4 regions of the Rhizobium sp. 01T437 genome follow, and region 1 is predicted to be linked to each of the others. Evidence: riboswitches for the same ligand, from Rfam matches in the RefSeq annotation. Region 1 holds a riboswitch; each other region holds the start of a gene.
What was found. A riboswitch is a leader RNA that binds a small molecule or an ion and turns the genes downstream of it on or off. The one in region 1 is predicted to bind cobalamin.

Region 1 (3,204 bases):
TGGATGGTGAGCTGAAATCATGGCTCGCCTTCGCTGCCCAGAAGCTCGATGAGCTCGCAGCGCTCGGCGATGCCGGCAAGGCCTCTCAGGTGATTGCGGCAGCCTCGCGGGCCGTTGCATCGCGCGCCGCATCTACGCGCGTACATGATCTGAAGGTCAGACAGCGGGTTGCCGCGATCGACGAGGCGATGAAGACACGCAGCAGCGATTTTGCCGAGCGGACCGGACTGCAGGAGCGTAAGCTTCGCCTGCCGCTGTTCCCGACGACGACGATCGGCTCCTTCCCGCAGACATCAGATGTTCGAAAGTCCCGCTCCGCTTTCGCCAAGGGCACGATCAGCGAGGCGGACTACGATGCCTTCCTGAAAAAGGAGACCGAAGCGGCGATCCGCTGGCAGGAGGAGATCGGCCTGGACGTGCTCGTCCACGGTGAATTCGAACGCAACGACATGGTGCAGTATTTCGGTGAGCAGCTTTCCGGCTTCGCCTTCACGCAGCATGCCTGGGTGCAGAGCTATGGCTCCCGTTATGTCCGACCGCCTGTTATCTTCGGCGACGTCTCCCGGCCGAAGCCGATGACAGTGGAGTGGTGGCGCTATGCGCAGTCGCTGACGGAGAAGCCCGTGAAGGGCATGCTGACCGGGCCGGTGACGATCCTCAACTGGTCCTTCGTGCGCGACGATCTCTCTCGTGCCGATGTCAGCCGGCAGATCGCGCTGGCGATCCGCGACGAGGTGCTCGATCTCGAGAGGGCCGGTGCGGCGATGATCCAGATCGACGAGGCGGCGCTCCGCGAAGGCCTGCCGCTGCGCAAGGCCGACTGGAAGACCTATCTCGACTGGGCCGTCGAGAGTTTCCGCCTATGCGCCTCCGGCGTGGCAGACGAAACGCAGATCCATACGCATATGTGCTATTCGGAGTTCAACCAGATCATCGATGCCATCGCGGCGATGGATGCCGATGTGATCTCCATCGAGACGTCACGTTCGAAGATGGAACTGCTGGAGGCCTTCCGCAGCTACAAATATCCGAACGAGATCGGCCCCGGCGTCTACGACATCCATTCGCCGCGCGTTCCCGATGTCGCGGAGATGACGGAGCTTCTGGCGCTGGCGCGCGAGCGTCTGACGGACGGGCAGCTCTGGATCAATCCGGATTGCGGATTGAAGACACGCAGGTGGGAAGAGGTTCGCCCGGCGCTTGTCAACATGGTCGCTGCCGCCCGAATATTACGACATGCCGCATCGACGATTCGGGCCTGAACCTGGACTCGAAAATCAGAGAGCCGGCTATAGGCCGGCTCTCTTCATTAGCGCCTTCTCCACAGCCTGCTTTCTTTAAGCATTCGTTAACCACGTTTTTCACAGGAATGCAGTGATTTCAAACATGCCGTAACGCGATGCACAAACCATCCGTTGACGCAAACCGGGATTCGCGTACTATATCTAGTGTTCAAGGTTCCTTCGATTCGCTAGGGATCGCAGGCTAAGATGGGAATACGGTGCGTTTTGCCATGAGGGCAAAACAAGGCCGGAGCTGCCCCCGCAACTGTAAGCGGCGAGCAACTGTCCGATTTCAGGTCACTGAGGCATGAAGCTTTGGGAAGGCTGGGGGCAGGGTGCTTCGACCCGCGAGCCAGGAGACCTGCCTTGAACTAGATGTCCACGGGCGGGGTGTCCGGAAGGTCGCGTATGTATGAGGCGGATGAAATCCGCAGCTGTTGCGCTGCCCCCGAACGTCCGCATGAGAACTTCGGGGTTGAAGTTATGTCGAGAATATCAAAGCCGCTGCCCGCGCAAATCCCGCGAGGGGTCGAATTCGGCGTGTAAAGCGCCAACCTTGCCAGATCAATATCAAGCGTTGCCTCGGACGCCGCAAGGCGCCCGATCCCAGTATTGCGTCCGGAATCCATTGAAATCACGAGGAACATGATGAGCGTTACCGTTTACAGCAAGCCTGCCTGCGTACAGTGCACCGCTACCTACCGCGCCCTCGACCGTCTGGGCGTCGACTATCAGATCATCGACATTTCCGAAGATGCCGATGCGCTCGATCGTGTGCGCGGCATGGGCTACATGCAGGTTCCGGTCGTCGTTGCCGGCGACAGCCACTGGGCGGGTTTCCGTCCCGATATGATCAGCGCACTCTCCTGATCGGAGAAGAGCGATGGGCCTGATCGTCTATTATTCCAGCCGGTCCGAAAATACCCATCGTTTCGTCGAGAAGCTGGGACTGCGTGCGGCGCGCATTCCCCTCGGCGCTGAAGACGTCCTCATTCACGAACCCTATGTGCTGATCTCGCCCACCTATTGCGGCGACGGCGGCCCCGGGATCGTAAAGGGAGCCGTGCCCAAGCAGGTAATCCGTTTCCTCAACGATGCGGAAAACCGCTCCAACATCCGCGGCGTGATCGCAGCGGGCAACAGCAATTTCGGCGAGACCTACGGGCTTGCCGGCGACGTGATCTCGCAGAAGTGCCAGGTGCCGTACCTCTACCGGTTCGAGCTTTTGGGGACTGCTGAGGATGTCGCCAATGTCAAAGACGGGATGGGACGATTTTGGACACGGGAACAAATCTGACGCGGGATGCGGGCGCAAAACCGCTAAAGGCAGCAGACGCGCTGGATTATCACGCGCTGAACGCAATGCTGAACCTCTACGATGAGCAAGGCAAGATCCAGCTCGACAAGGATCGCTTTGCGGCCAAGCAGTATTTCCTGCAGCATGTGAACCAGAACACGGTGTTCTTCCATAATCTCAGGGAGAAACTCGATTATCTGGTGACCGAAGGCTATTACGAGCAGGAAGTGCTCGACCAGTATTCCTTCAATTTCGTCCGCGACCTGTTCGACGAAGCCTATGCCAAGAAGTTTCGTTTCCCGACCTTCCTCGGCGCCTTCAAATATTACACCAGCTACACGCTTAAGACCTTCGACGGTAAACGCTATCTGGAGCGCTACGAGGATCGTATCTGCATGGTGGCGCTGGCTCTTGCCGAAGGCAATGAGCAGCTTGCCCGCGATCTGGTCGAAGAGATCATCACCGGCCGTTTCCAGCCGGCAACGCCGACCTTCCTCAATGCCGGCAAGAAGCAGCGCGGCGAGCTCGTTTCCTGCTTCCTGCTGCGTGTCGAAGACAATATGGAATCGATCGGCCGTTCCATCAATTCGGCGCTGCAGCTTTCCAAGCGCGGCGGCGGTGTGG
Region 2 (3,204 bases), on a different contig from region 1:
AGTTTTGGTTACGCACAGACCCGCATCCGCTGGAAGCAGCGGTACGAATAAAATCGCGATGCGTAAACGGACGAGATCGACATGGCGTTTATGTAGCTATGCCGATCGGAATTGTCACGCGGAATCTGTGAGGAAAAATGACAGGTCCGTGAAGATTTATCGGCTTTCCGCCAATGCCTGTCCCTGGGCCTCTTCCGGCTCTGCCGGCTCGGCATGCCTGTTCTTGCGGCGGCGCGTCGTCAGTTCCTCGCCGGCATTGGCGGGCAGGCGCAGGAAGGTGATGCAGGCAAGGGCCGATATCGCCGCGACGATGAAGAAGGCGATATGGAAGTCCGACACCAGCAGCTTGCCGCCATGGAAGCTCGAGGAGATTTCCAGGATCGTGCCGGCGACCGCGACGCCCATGGCCATGGAGATGCGCTGTGCCACCGCGTTGATCGCCGTCGCCTGGCTGCTGTCTGCCTCGTCCACATCGCCGAAGGCCATGGCGTTGACGCCTGAAAAGGCCATGGAGCGAAGGAGACCGCCAACGAGAAGACAAGCCATGATGATGTACATCGGCGTTTCGGCGGTGAAGAAGCCGTTCACGCCGAGGAAGATTGCGGCGAGGAAGGTCGTCAGCGCAATGACGTTGCGGAAGCCGAAAGCATTATAGGTGCGGGTCGCAGCGAATTTCGAGCCCATGGAGCCGAGTGCGCTGATGAAGGTAATCGAGCCTGACTGCAGCGGCGTCAGGCCGAAGCCGAGCTGCAGCATCAGCGGCATCAGGAAGGGCAGCGCGCCGAGGCCCATACGGAAATTCGAGGCGCCGAGAATCGCCGCCCGGAACATCGGATAGCGGAACATCTTGGGATCGAGCAGCGGGTGCGGCGTGCGCTTGGCATGCACGAAATAGAGGACGCCGGAGAGGACGCCGACAGCGACGGTGATATAGCCGTAAATGACCGGAACGGCGGGCAGGCTGATGACCGACAGGCCGAACACGAAACCGGCAAAGCCGATGCCCGACAGGAAGAATCCTGGAAAATCCATCGGCTTCGGGCTGCGCGGCTCGACGGCCGGAAGGAAACGGCTGACGAGGATGATGCCGATAATGCCAATCGGCACGTTGATCCAGAAGATCCAGTGCCAGCTGAGATAGGTGGTCAGGAAGCCGCCGATCGGCGGGCCCATGATCGGGCCAATCAGCGCCGGAATGGTAAGCCATGCCATGGCATTCACCAGCTGGTGACGTGGCGTTCCGCGCACGAGCAGCAATCGCCCGACCGGCGTCATCATCGAGCCGCCGGCGCCCTGGATGAGGCGGGAAATGACGAAGGCGGCGATGGAGTTGGAGAAGGCGCAGGCGACGGAGCCGATCATGAAGACTGCTATCGCCAGGCGGAAAATGTTGCGGGCGCCGAAGCGATCCGACATCCAGCCGCTGATCGGAATGAAGATCGCCAGCGCCACGAGGTAGCTTGTTACCGCAAGCTTCAGTGCAATCGGCGAGGTGCCGATATCGGCGGCAATCGCCGGCAGGCTGGTGGCGATCACGGTCGAATCCATCTGTTCCATGAACAGAGCGACCGCAAGGATCATCGGCGTTAGGCGGGACACGGGCAACCGGAAGGCAATGAGAAAAAATACGGCGCCAACGGCGTCGGTCGGATTCGGGCTTCGTTCTAGGCCAGCATTTTCAGCCTGTCCACGAAATGAATGTCGCATGCAGCTTGCCGCCATGCCGTTTCCGCGCCATAGATCGCCCGTCAGGTGCCCGCTTTCCAAGCGGGAGAATCGGGAATCCGGTGCAAGACCGGAACGTGCCCAACGCTGTAAGGCCGACGCTTGCCGCATAGAATGCCACTGGCCGCAAGGCCGGGAAGGCAGCGGAAGCGGATGACGCCAAGTCAGAAGACCGGCCTGGCAAGATAGACCCAACCCGCGCGGACGGCGGGCGGTTGCGTTGTTGGGGATTTGACGATGCGACCCATTGATGATGCCGTTTGCCCGGCATCCAGCTTTTCTGCGGCCGAACGCGAGGCCGTCTATCACGCGATCATGACGCGGCGCGACGTGCGCAGCCAGTTCCTGCCCGATCCCTTGCCGGATGATCTGGTGACGCGGCTTTTGACGGCGGCCCATCACGCGCCCTCGGTCGGCTTCATGCAGCCGTGGAATTTCATTCTGGTGAAGAGCGTCGAGGTGAGGGCGCGGGTACGCGATGCCTTCCTTAGGGCGAATGAGGAAGCGGCCCGCATGTTCGACGGCGAACGGCAGGAAAAGTATCGTTCGCTGAAGCTCGAAGGCATCGTCCAGGCGCCGCTCGGCATCTGCGTGACCTGCGATCCGACCCGCAGCGGCAGCGTGGTGCTGGGTCGCACCCATAATCCGCGCATGGACAGCTATTCCACCGTCTGCGCCATCCAGAACCTGTGGCTTGCGGCACGAGCCGAAGGGGTGGGCATCGGCTGGGTCAGCATTTTTCGCGAGGGTGACCTGAAGGAGATCCTCGGCATTCCCGATCATATCGAGGTCGTCGCCTGGCTCTGCGCCGGCTTCGTCGACCGGCTCTATGATAAGCCGGAACTGGCAGTCAAAGGCTGGCGGCAGCGGATGGCGCTGGAAGAGCTGGTTTTCCATAACGGCTGGGGGCATGTGGAAAACGAGGCCGCGCCGGTCTGAGCCGGCGCGGGTGTGCATCATTCTGCCGGCTGGGTGCCGCAATCCTTGGCACAGGCCGGTGTCTTCCAATGGGCGAAGACGAGGAAGCTTGCGGCGGCGAGAAGCCAGACGCCGATCGCGCCATAGAGCATGACGCCACCGAAGCCAGCGACCAGCGCATCATGCACCGTCCCGGCCGGAATGTCTGGCAGGGAGGCGATGTTGCCGGCGGAGATCCGTTCGGCGAGCAGGCGCAGGTCGCCGGCATCCGTCGAGGTTGGCAAGGTGCTCTTGAGATGGGAGAGCACGCCGCTGAACAGGATGAAGCCCATGACGGCGATGTTGATGGCGAGTGAGATCATCCGGGCGCTCATGTCGATGCCGGAGGCCATGCCGGCGCGATCGCTGGAGACGGCGCCTGTCGTGGTATTGGTGACCGGAGTGTTGGTGAAGCCAAGCCCGATGCCGGCAAGCAGCGCGCCGGGCAGCATCGTCAGCCAGCTTGGCGCGGCGGCAGCACTGCCTGACTTCATCAGCAGGAAGCCTAGCCCGATGGCAAAA
Region 3 (3,204 bases), on a different contig from region 1:
CCGCGTCCTGATCCATCTCGTGCAGGCCGATGACGACAAGGCGCGTGCTGCGGGCTTCGCCCGATGCCCAGGCGCGGTCGAAATACTGGTCGATGCGGCTGCCCACGGCCTGCAGCTGCAGGCGCATCGGCTTGCCGGAGACATCGATGAAGCCCTTGAGGCGCAGCACATCATGCTCGGCGATAATGCCCTTCAGCTTCTCGACGAAACCTGATGTATCGGCGATAGCGCCGAGCTCGACGACGAAACTGTCGAATTCGTCGTGATCGTGCGAAGTACCATCCTCATGCTCCAGCTCGTGATGGGACTTGCGGTTGACGATATCGTCTTCCGTGCCGATGCCGAGGCCGAGCAGCACGCTTGCGGGCACCTCGCCATTCCTGGCCTCGATCATCACAGGCTTGCGGGCGATGCGCGAGGCGACTTCGCTCTTCACGCGACCGAGGCCGTCGGCATCAATGAGATCGGTCTTGTTGAGCACGATGAGATCGGCGCAGGTCAGCTGGTCCTCGAAGAGCTCCTCGATCGGGCTTTCATGATCGAGCGATTCATCCTCGACGCGGCGTGCATGGACAGCATCATGGTCATCGGCAAAACGACCTGCGGCAACAGCGGCGCTATCGACCACGGTGATCACGCCGTCAACGGTGACTTCGCTTCTGATGTCCTGCCAGTTGAAAGCGGCGACCAACGGCTGCGGCAAGGCAAGGCCCGAGGTTTCGATGACGATATGATCAGGGCGCTGCTCGCGCTCCAGGAGCTTGGTCATGGTCGGAATGAAATCGTCGGCCACCGTGCAGCAGATGCAGCCGTTGGTGAGCTCGATAATATCGTCCTCGGTGCAGTTCTCCGCCCCGCAGCCCTTCAGCACATCGCCATCAACGCCGAGATCGCCGAACTCGTTGATGATGAGCGCAATCTTCTTGCCGCCGGCATTGGTGAGCAGGTTGCGGATCATTGTCGTCTTGCCCGCACCGAGGAAGCCGGTGATGACGGTTGCGGGGATTTTCTGCTGCATGGATTTAACCCTTCATTTTCAGCGGCAGACCTGCCGCGATAAAATACACGTCGTCGGCCGAAGCCGCGATCATCTGGTGCAGCCGGCCGGCATGGTCGCGAAACTCCCGCGCCATGCGGTTCTCAGGCACGATGCCGAGGCCGACTTCATTGGAAACGATGACGAGCCGCGCCTTTGCCTGCGGTAGAAAGGCGGCAAGGGCGGCGGACTGGGCGGCGATATCGCGGCCCTCCATCATCAGGTTGGTGAGCCACAGCGTCAGGCAATCGACGAGGATCGCCCTATCCGCGCCATCGATGGCCGCAAGGCGCTCGGTGAGATCGAGCGGCTCTTCATGCGTGGTCCAGGAGGGGCCGCGGTCGGCCTTGTGCTGGTCGATGCGCGCCTGCATTTCATCGTCCCAGGCGCGGCCTGTGGCGATGTAGTGGCGGTCAAGGCCGCTTGTGGTGACGAGGTTTTCGGCGAAGCGGGATTTGCCCGAGCGGGCGCCGCCGAGGACGAAGGTGGCTCCGGTCATGACAACGCCGCCCTCGGAGGAAGGACGCGAAGCCCCTTACCTCCCTCATTCCTGTGCTTGTCACAGAAATCCAGTGCGCCCCAGTCCTGGGGCGCGGAACGCTCACTCAACGACGGCGTAGATTCATTCACTGCGCGGACGCGCCGTGGCTGGATTCCTGTGACAAGCACAGGAATGAGGGAGGAGAGGAAAGTGCGCGCCGGAACTACATCACCAGCAGGCGCCAGACGCATCCCACCAGGAGGTACCGAACCGACACCTTTCACACGCACCACCAGAGGCAGCGCTGAATCAAATCCTTCAGCCAAGACAACCTCCGTGCTGGCAGCGGGCAAACGGCCCAGTATGGGCATTATGCCCGGCACGGATGGCAGGTCTCCTGGCTCGCAGTTGTCGGACGCGACAGGGGCAGACCGTTTCCGGTCGCCCCTGGTCGTGCCAGCGGATCTGCCTCGCCTTCCCGGCTGCGTCTCGTGAAAAGGCGGACGATTCGTAGAAATAGAGGCGTCCTGCCCCGGCTGATCACGATGCATTCCAGTGGCTTTTCCGGCACTTCTTCCGCCTTGCCCGCTTGCATAATGCAAGACCGTCGGCGCAGCAGTCGAAATACCGGACGGAAGACCCTGACTGCTCTACAGTCGCGGGGTCGGCTGTGATGAAGGCGCCCGGCTTGGGTCCGCCCCGTCACATTCCCTTTTCATCCGGAAGGCGTAAGGCCGATCCGGAACCATCCATTATGTCAATTCATGGTTAGGCTTCCGCCCCGGGCATGTCAATCGGCGCACTGGGCGCACACAGAGCTCATCTCGACTTACACTACCGATATTATCGTCTTTAATCAAAGGTTTACGTCACAAAAACTTTACGGCCCAGTCGGTATTTTGCCGCAATTGCCGCTCATGCGGATGCCGGCTCCGCCCTTGACCCCCACTCCTGCCGCCTAGTTTCCCCATGATGCTCTCCCGAATGGATATTCGCCGCCTCGGCCCTCTCGGCACCGTCTTTGATCCGGGACGCCTGCGCACGCTCATCCGCCACAGCGAAATGGGCATGGTCTTTGCCGGCGCGCTCGTCGGTATCGCCTCGGGGCTTGCGGTCACCGCCATGAGCTATGTCTCGGAAGAGATGCACAGGCTGATCTTCGGTATAGACGGCACGACGAGGCTCAGTGCCTCGCAAATCGACAGCAAGTTCTTGCTGATGACCGCCCCGGTTGCCGGCGGCATGCTGCTCGGCCTGTTGATCTTCATTCTCGCCAGATGGCGCAAGAAGCCGATGGTCGACCCGATCGAGGCCAATGCCCTGCATGGCGGCCGCCTGTCGCTGACGGACAGCATCCTCGTCGCCATCCAGAATCTCGTGTCCAACGGTTTCGGCGCATCCGTCGGTCTGGAGGCCGGCTATACGCAGCTTGCGGCCGGCATCGCCTCGAAATTCGGCCTGAAGCTGCAGCTGCGCCGCTCCGACATGCGCGTCCTCGTCGGCTGCGGCGCGGCCGGCGCCATCGCCGCCGCCTTCAATGCACCGCTGACGGGCGCCTTCTATGCCTTCGAGCTGATCATCGGCACCTACACCATCGTCTCGCTGACGCCTGTCGTCGTTGCCGCCCTCGTCGCCACACTGGTCGCCCGGCTGCTCTCCGGCAGCGATTTCATCATCGATGTCGGCA
Region 4 (3,204 bases), on a different contig from region 1:
GGGAGGCTGCGGCATCCGTGCCGAAGGCGAAGGCATCGAGGGCGCGCACATGGGCCAGGCAGACGACGAAGCCGATGAGTGCGACCGGCACGGAGAGATAGACATCCGGCCAGCGTACGCCGGAAAGCGAGCCGAGCAGCCAGAAGAGCACGCCGCGCGCCTGTTCGGCATTGGCCGAGGTCGTGACGATATAGGAGGTCAGCGCATTGAAGAGCTGCGAGCCCGCCACGCCGCAGAGAATGATGCGCTCACTGGTGCCGCCCGCACCGGCCGCCAGAATGCCGACCAGAAGAAAGGCGATCACGGCGCCGATGAAGGCGCCGCCGGAGAGGCTGAGCACGCCAGAACCGAGGCCCAGGATCATGACGCAGACGGCGCCGGTGGAGGCACCGGCGGAAATGCCGAGCACATAGGGTTCGGCGAGCGGATTGCGCAGCAGCGCCTGCAGCACCGTGCCGCAAAGCGCCAGCGACGCGCCGGCGCTCGCCGCCACCAGCGCGCGGCTGAGGCGGTAATCCCAGATGATGCCCTGATGGATGCGGCTGAGCTCGAATGCCGTGCCGAACAGGCGGTTGGAGACCGCCTTTGCCGTGGTGGCGAGCGGGATCGATATCTCGCCGATCGAGACGGCAAGGCTGACCATCAGCCCGAGCAGGAGGAAGGCGGCGATGGTGAGCGCGGCAAGCGCCCACCATTTCCTCTGTGGCAAGGCAGCCTGGCTCACTGCGCCAGACCGGAGGCAGCGATGCCCTTTGCCAGGATTTCGATACCGTCGATCGTTCGGATCGTCGGGTTCATCGACTGCGCGTCCATCATGATGAAGCGCCTGTTCTTGACGGCATCGAGCTCCTTGGTGACAGGATCATTTTCCAGGAAATCCACCTTCACCTTCGGGTCGTCTGCGGCATAGCGGCGGCGGTCCATGGTGGCGATGACGATGACGGCGGGATTGGCCTGCGCAATCGTTTCCCAGCCGACGAGGGGCCATTCTTCCTCAGTCGTCACGACGTTCTTGGCGCCGAGCGTCTTCAGGATATAGGCCGGCGCGCTGTTCTTGCCGGCGATGAAGGCATCGCCCTTGACCTCCTTGCTGGAGAACCAGAAGACGACAGGCAGGTTCTTGGCGGCAGCACCTGAAACGGAGGCGACGGCTGCGGCCCCGCGCTTCTTCAGGTCGGCGATCAGCGCATCGCCTCGGTCCTTCACGTCGAAGATCTCGGAGAGTTCGGCAATTTCCTGATAGATCAGGTCCATCGTGAACAGCTCCCTGCGCACGCCGTCGCCGCCATCGGTGTTGATCTTGGCGACGCAATCGGCAGGCGCGACATAGGTGTTGATGCCGAGATCCCCAAATTGCTCGCGCTTGCCGACGGAGCCTTGCGTGCCGACATGCCATTCGAATTCGGCGGCCACCAGATCGGGCTCGGCACCGACGACGGATTCGAAGCTCGGATCGTTGTCGGCCAGCCGTTTGATCTTGCTGTTGGCCTCGGCATATTGCGGCAGGACCGGGCCGACCCAGACGGCCGTTCCGGCGATCTTGTCGGCAAGGCCGAGCGAGAAGAGCACTTCGGTCATGCCCTGGCCGATCGAAACGATCTTGGCCGGCGCCTTTTCGAAAGTGACCTGCTGGCCGCAATTGCTGAGGGTAAGGGGATATTGGGTGGCGGCGAAGGCGGGTGCTGCAAGGCCGGCCAAGCAAAAGCCGGCGAGCCCGAGCGCAAGGGAAAAGCCTGATACTATCTGGCGCATTGGAAACTCTCGATCGGAAGGAAAAGGGCTAGCGGACGCCGGCGCGCGCAGATGCGGGAGCCAAGCGTGGAGGGAGGGCTAGCGGCGGGTGGTCCAATCGGGACGGATCGCGTGCGGCAAGCGGCAGGAAATAAGGTCAATCATATCTGCTCCTTGTCCAGGCATCCCCGCCCGGCTGATTGGATCGTGATTGACGGCAGGTCTCCTGACTCGCGGATGTCAGCCGGTCATCTGCCTTCCCGCGCTTTCGCGCAGTGGCACTTGGAGTGACCAGCTCGCCGGTGATTTCCGGGAATGAACGACGAGGCATTCATTCCTGACATAACCGGCAATCCGCTTACAGTTGCGGGGGCAGCCACGGTCTTGGTCCCTTTTGGGTCGTCCGCACCGTGTTCCCTATTAATCCCCTCGAAGTTCTCCTCGGGGAACCGTCTCCTCGACTTAGGACGCCGCCATAGGCGACGTCAAGCGCGTCAGCGAGAACTATTGTTTGCGATGGGAGGGCGTCGGTTCCGCAAATCCGGAATGACAGAGATTTTACCTCATGCTAATGTAGAATACACTGATTGGTGGAGGAGCAACCATGAGTATTTTCGACGGTTTAGGCGGCGTTCTTTCTGATGTGCTTGCCGGCAGGCAAGTCGATTACGTCGCGGTTGCAACCAGATTATTCGACAATGCCGGCGGTCTGCAGGGCATTGTTTCCCAGCTCAATTCGGCGGGGCTCGGTCAGCAGGTTTCATCCTGGATCGGCACCGGCCACAATCTCCCGGTATCGGCAGAACAGATCGAGGCAGCCTTGTCCTCCGATCAGCTGCGCGACCTTGCTGCCAAGTTCGGCGTCAATACCGACGAGGTATCCAAGCTGCTCGCCGAGCATCTGCCGCAAGCGGTCGATGCAGCAACGCCCAATGGGACCGTTTCTTAAGCCTGGAAGATGCGGGGCCACGAAGATGCGCGGCCCCGATGACGTGCGTGCCTTGACTGCCCCCAACCGAGGATATCCCATGATTGCGAGATTGCTTGTGCCCGCTTCCGCCGGAGCGTTGATTGCCGCCGCCTTCTTCGTTTCTCCGGCCTCCGCGCTGACCATGAAGGAATGCAGCGCCAAATATCAGACGGCCAAGGCCGATGGTTCGGCCAAGGACATGAAGTGGAACGATTTCCGGGCGAAATTCTGCGGCGCGGATGCAGCCGCCGAAGATGCCGCCGATGACAAGGCAGTGGCCGCAACCACGGACAAGGAGCCCGCAAAGCCGACGGTCAAGGCACCCAAGGGTGTGACCATGCCGAAGGCGATCGACAAGAAATACGCCAGCGAGACGCCCGCCAAGGGCCGGCTGCATACCTGCGTCGACAGCTATCATGCCAACAAGGATGCCGGCACGCTCAACGATCTGAAATGGATCCAGAAGGGCGGCGGTTACTGGAGCCTGTGCAACACGGCGCTGA

Region 2: another riboswitch for cobalamin. It lies ahead of bluB (5,6-dimethylbenzimidazole synthase); the one in region 1 lies ahead of nrdH (glutaredoxin-like protein NrdH).
Region 3: another riboswitch for cobalamin. It lies ahead of cobU (bifunctional adenosylcobinamide kinase/adenosylcobinamide-phosphate guanylyltransferase); the one in region 1 lies ahead of nrdH (glutaredoxin-like protein NrdH).
Region 4: another riboswitch for cobalamin. It lies ahead of AC1DM5_RS32800 (ABC transporter substrate-binding protein); the one in region 1 lies ahead of nrdH (glutaredoxin-like protein NrdH).

The regions. Positions count from the first base shown of each region.
Region 1 covers NZ_JBFTPM010000004.1:417,799-421,002, reverse strand. Annotated here, with positions in the region: gene metE (5-methyltetrahydropteroyltriglutamate--homocysteine S-methyltransferase) at 1-1,262, shown strand, start outside; cobalamin riboswitch at 1,439-1,666, shown strand; gene nrdH (glutaredoxin-like protein NrdH) at 1,932-2,153, shown strand; gene nrdI (class Ib ribonucleoside-diphosphate reductase assembly flavoprotein NrdI) at 2,167-2,580, shown strand; gene nrdE (class 1b ribonucleoside-diphosphate reductase subunit alpha) at 2,559-3,204, shown strand, end outside.
Region 2 covers NZ_JBFTPM010000001.1:284,144-287,347, forward strand. Annotated here, with positions in the region: gene AC1DM5_RS01545 (MFS transporter) at 157-1,581, opposite strand; cobalamin riboswitch at 1,734-1,920, shown strand; gene bluB (5,6-dimethylbenzimidazole synthase) at 1,963-2,664, shown strand; gene AC1DM5_RS01555 (MFS transporter) at 2,682-3,204, opposite strand, start outside.
Region 3 covers NZ_JBFTPM010000007.1:231,709-234,912, reverse strand. Annotated here, with positions in the region: gene cobW (cobalamin biosynthesis protein CobW) at 1-1,018, opposite strand, end outside; gene cobU (bifunctional adenosylcobinamide kinase/adenosylcobinamide-phosphate guanylyltransferase) at 1,023-1,535, opposite strand; cobalamin riboswitch at 1,888-2,282, opposite strand; gene AC1DM5_RS17115 (chloride channel protein) at 2,490-3,204, shown strand, end outside.
Region 4 covers NZ_JBFTPM010000029.1:13,356-16,559, reverse strand. Annotated here, with positions in the region: gene AC1DM5_RS32805 (FecCD family ABC transporter permease) at 1-724, opposite strand, end outside; gene AC1DM5_RS32800 (ABC transporter substrate-binding protein) at 721-1,752, opposite strand; cobalamin riboswitch at 1,931-2,199, opposite strand; gene AC1DM5_RS32795 (YidB family protein) at 2,336-2,680, shown strand; gene AC1DM5_RS32790 (hypothetical protein) at 2,760-3,204, shown strand, end outside.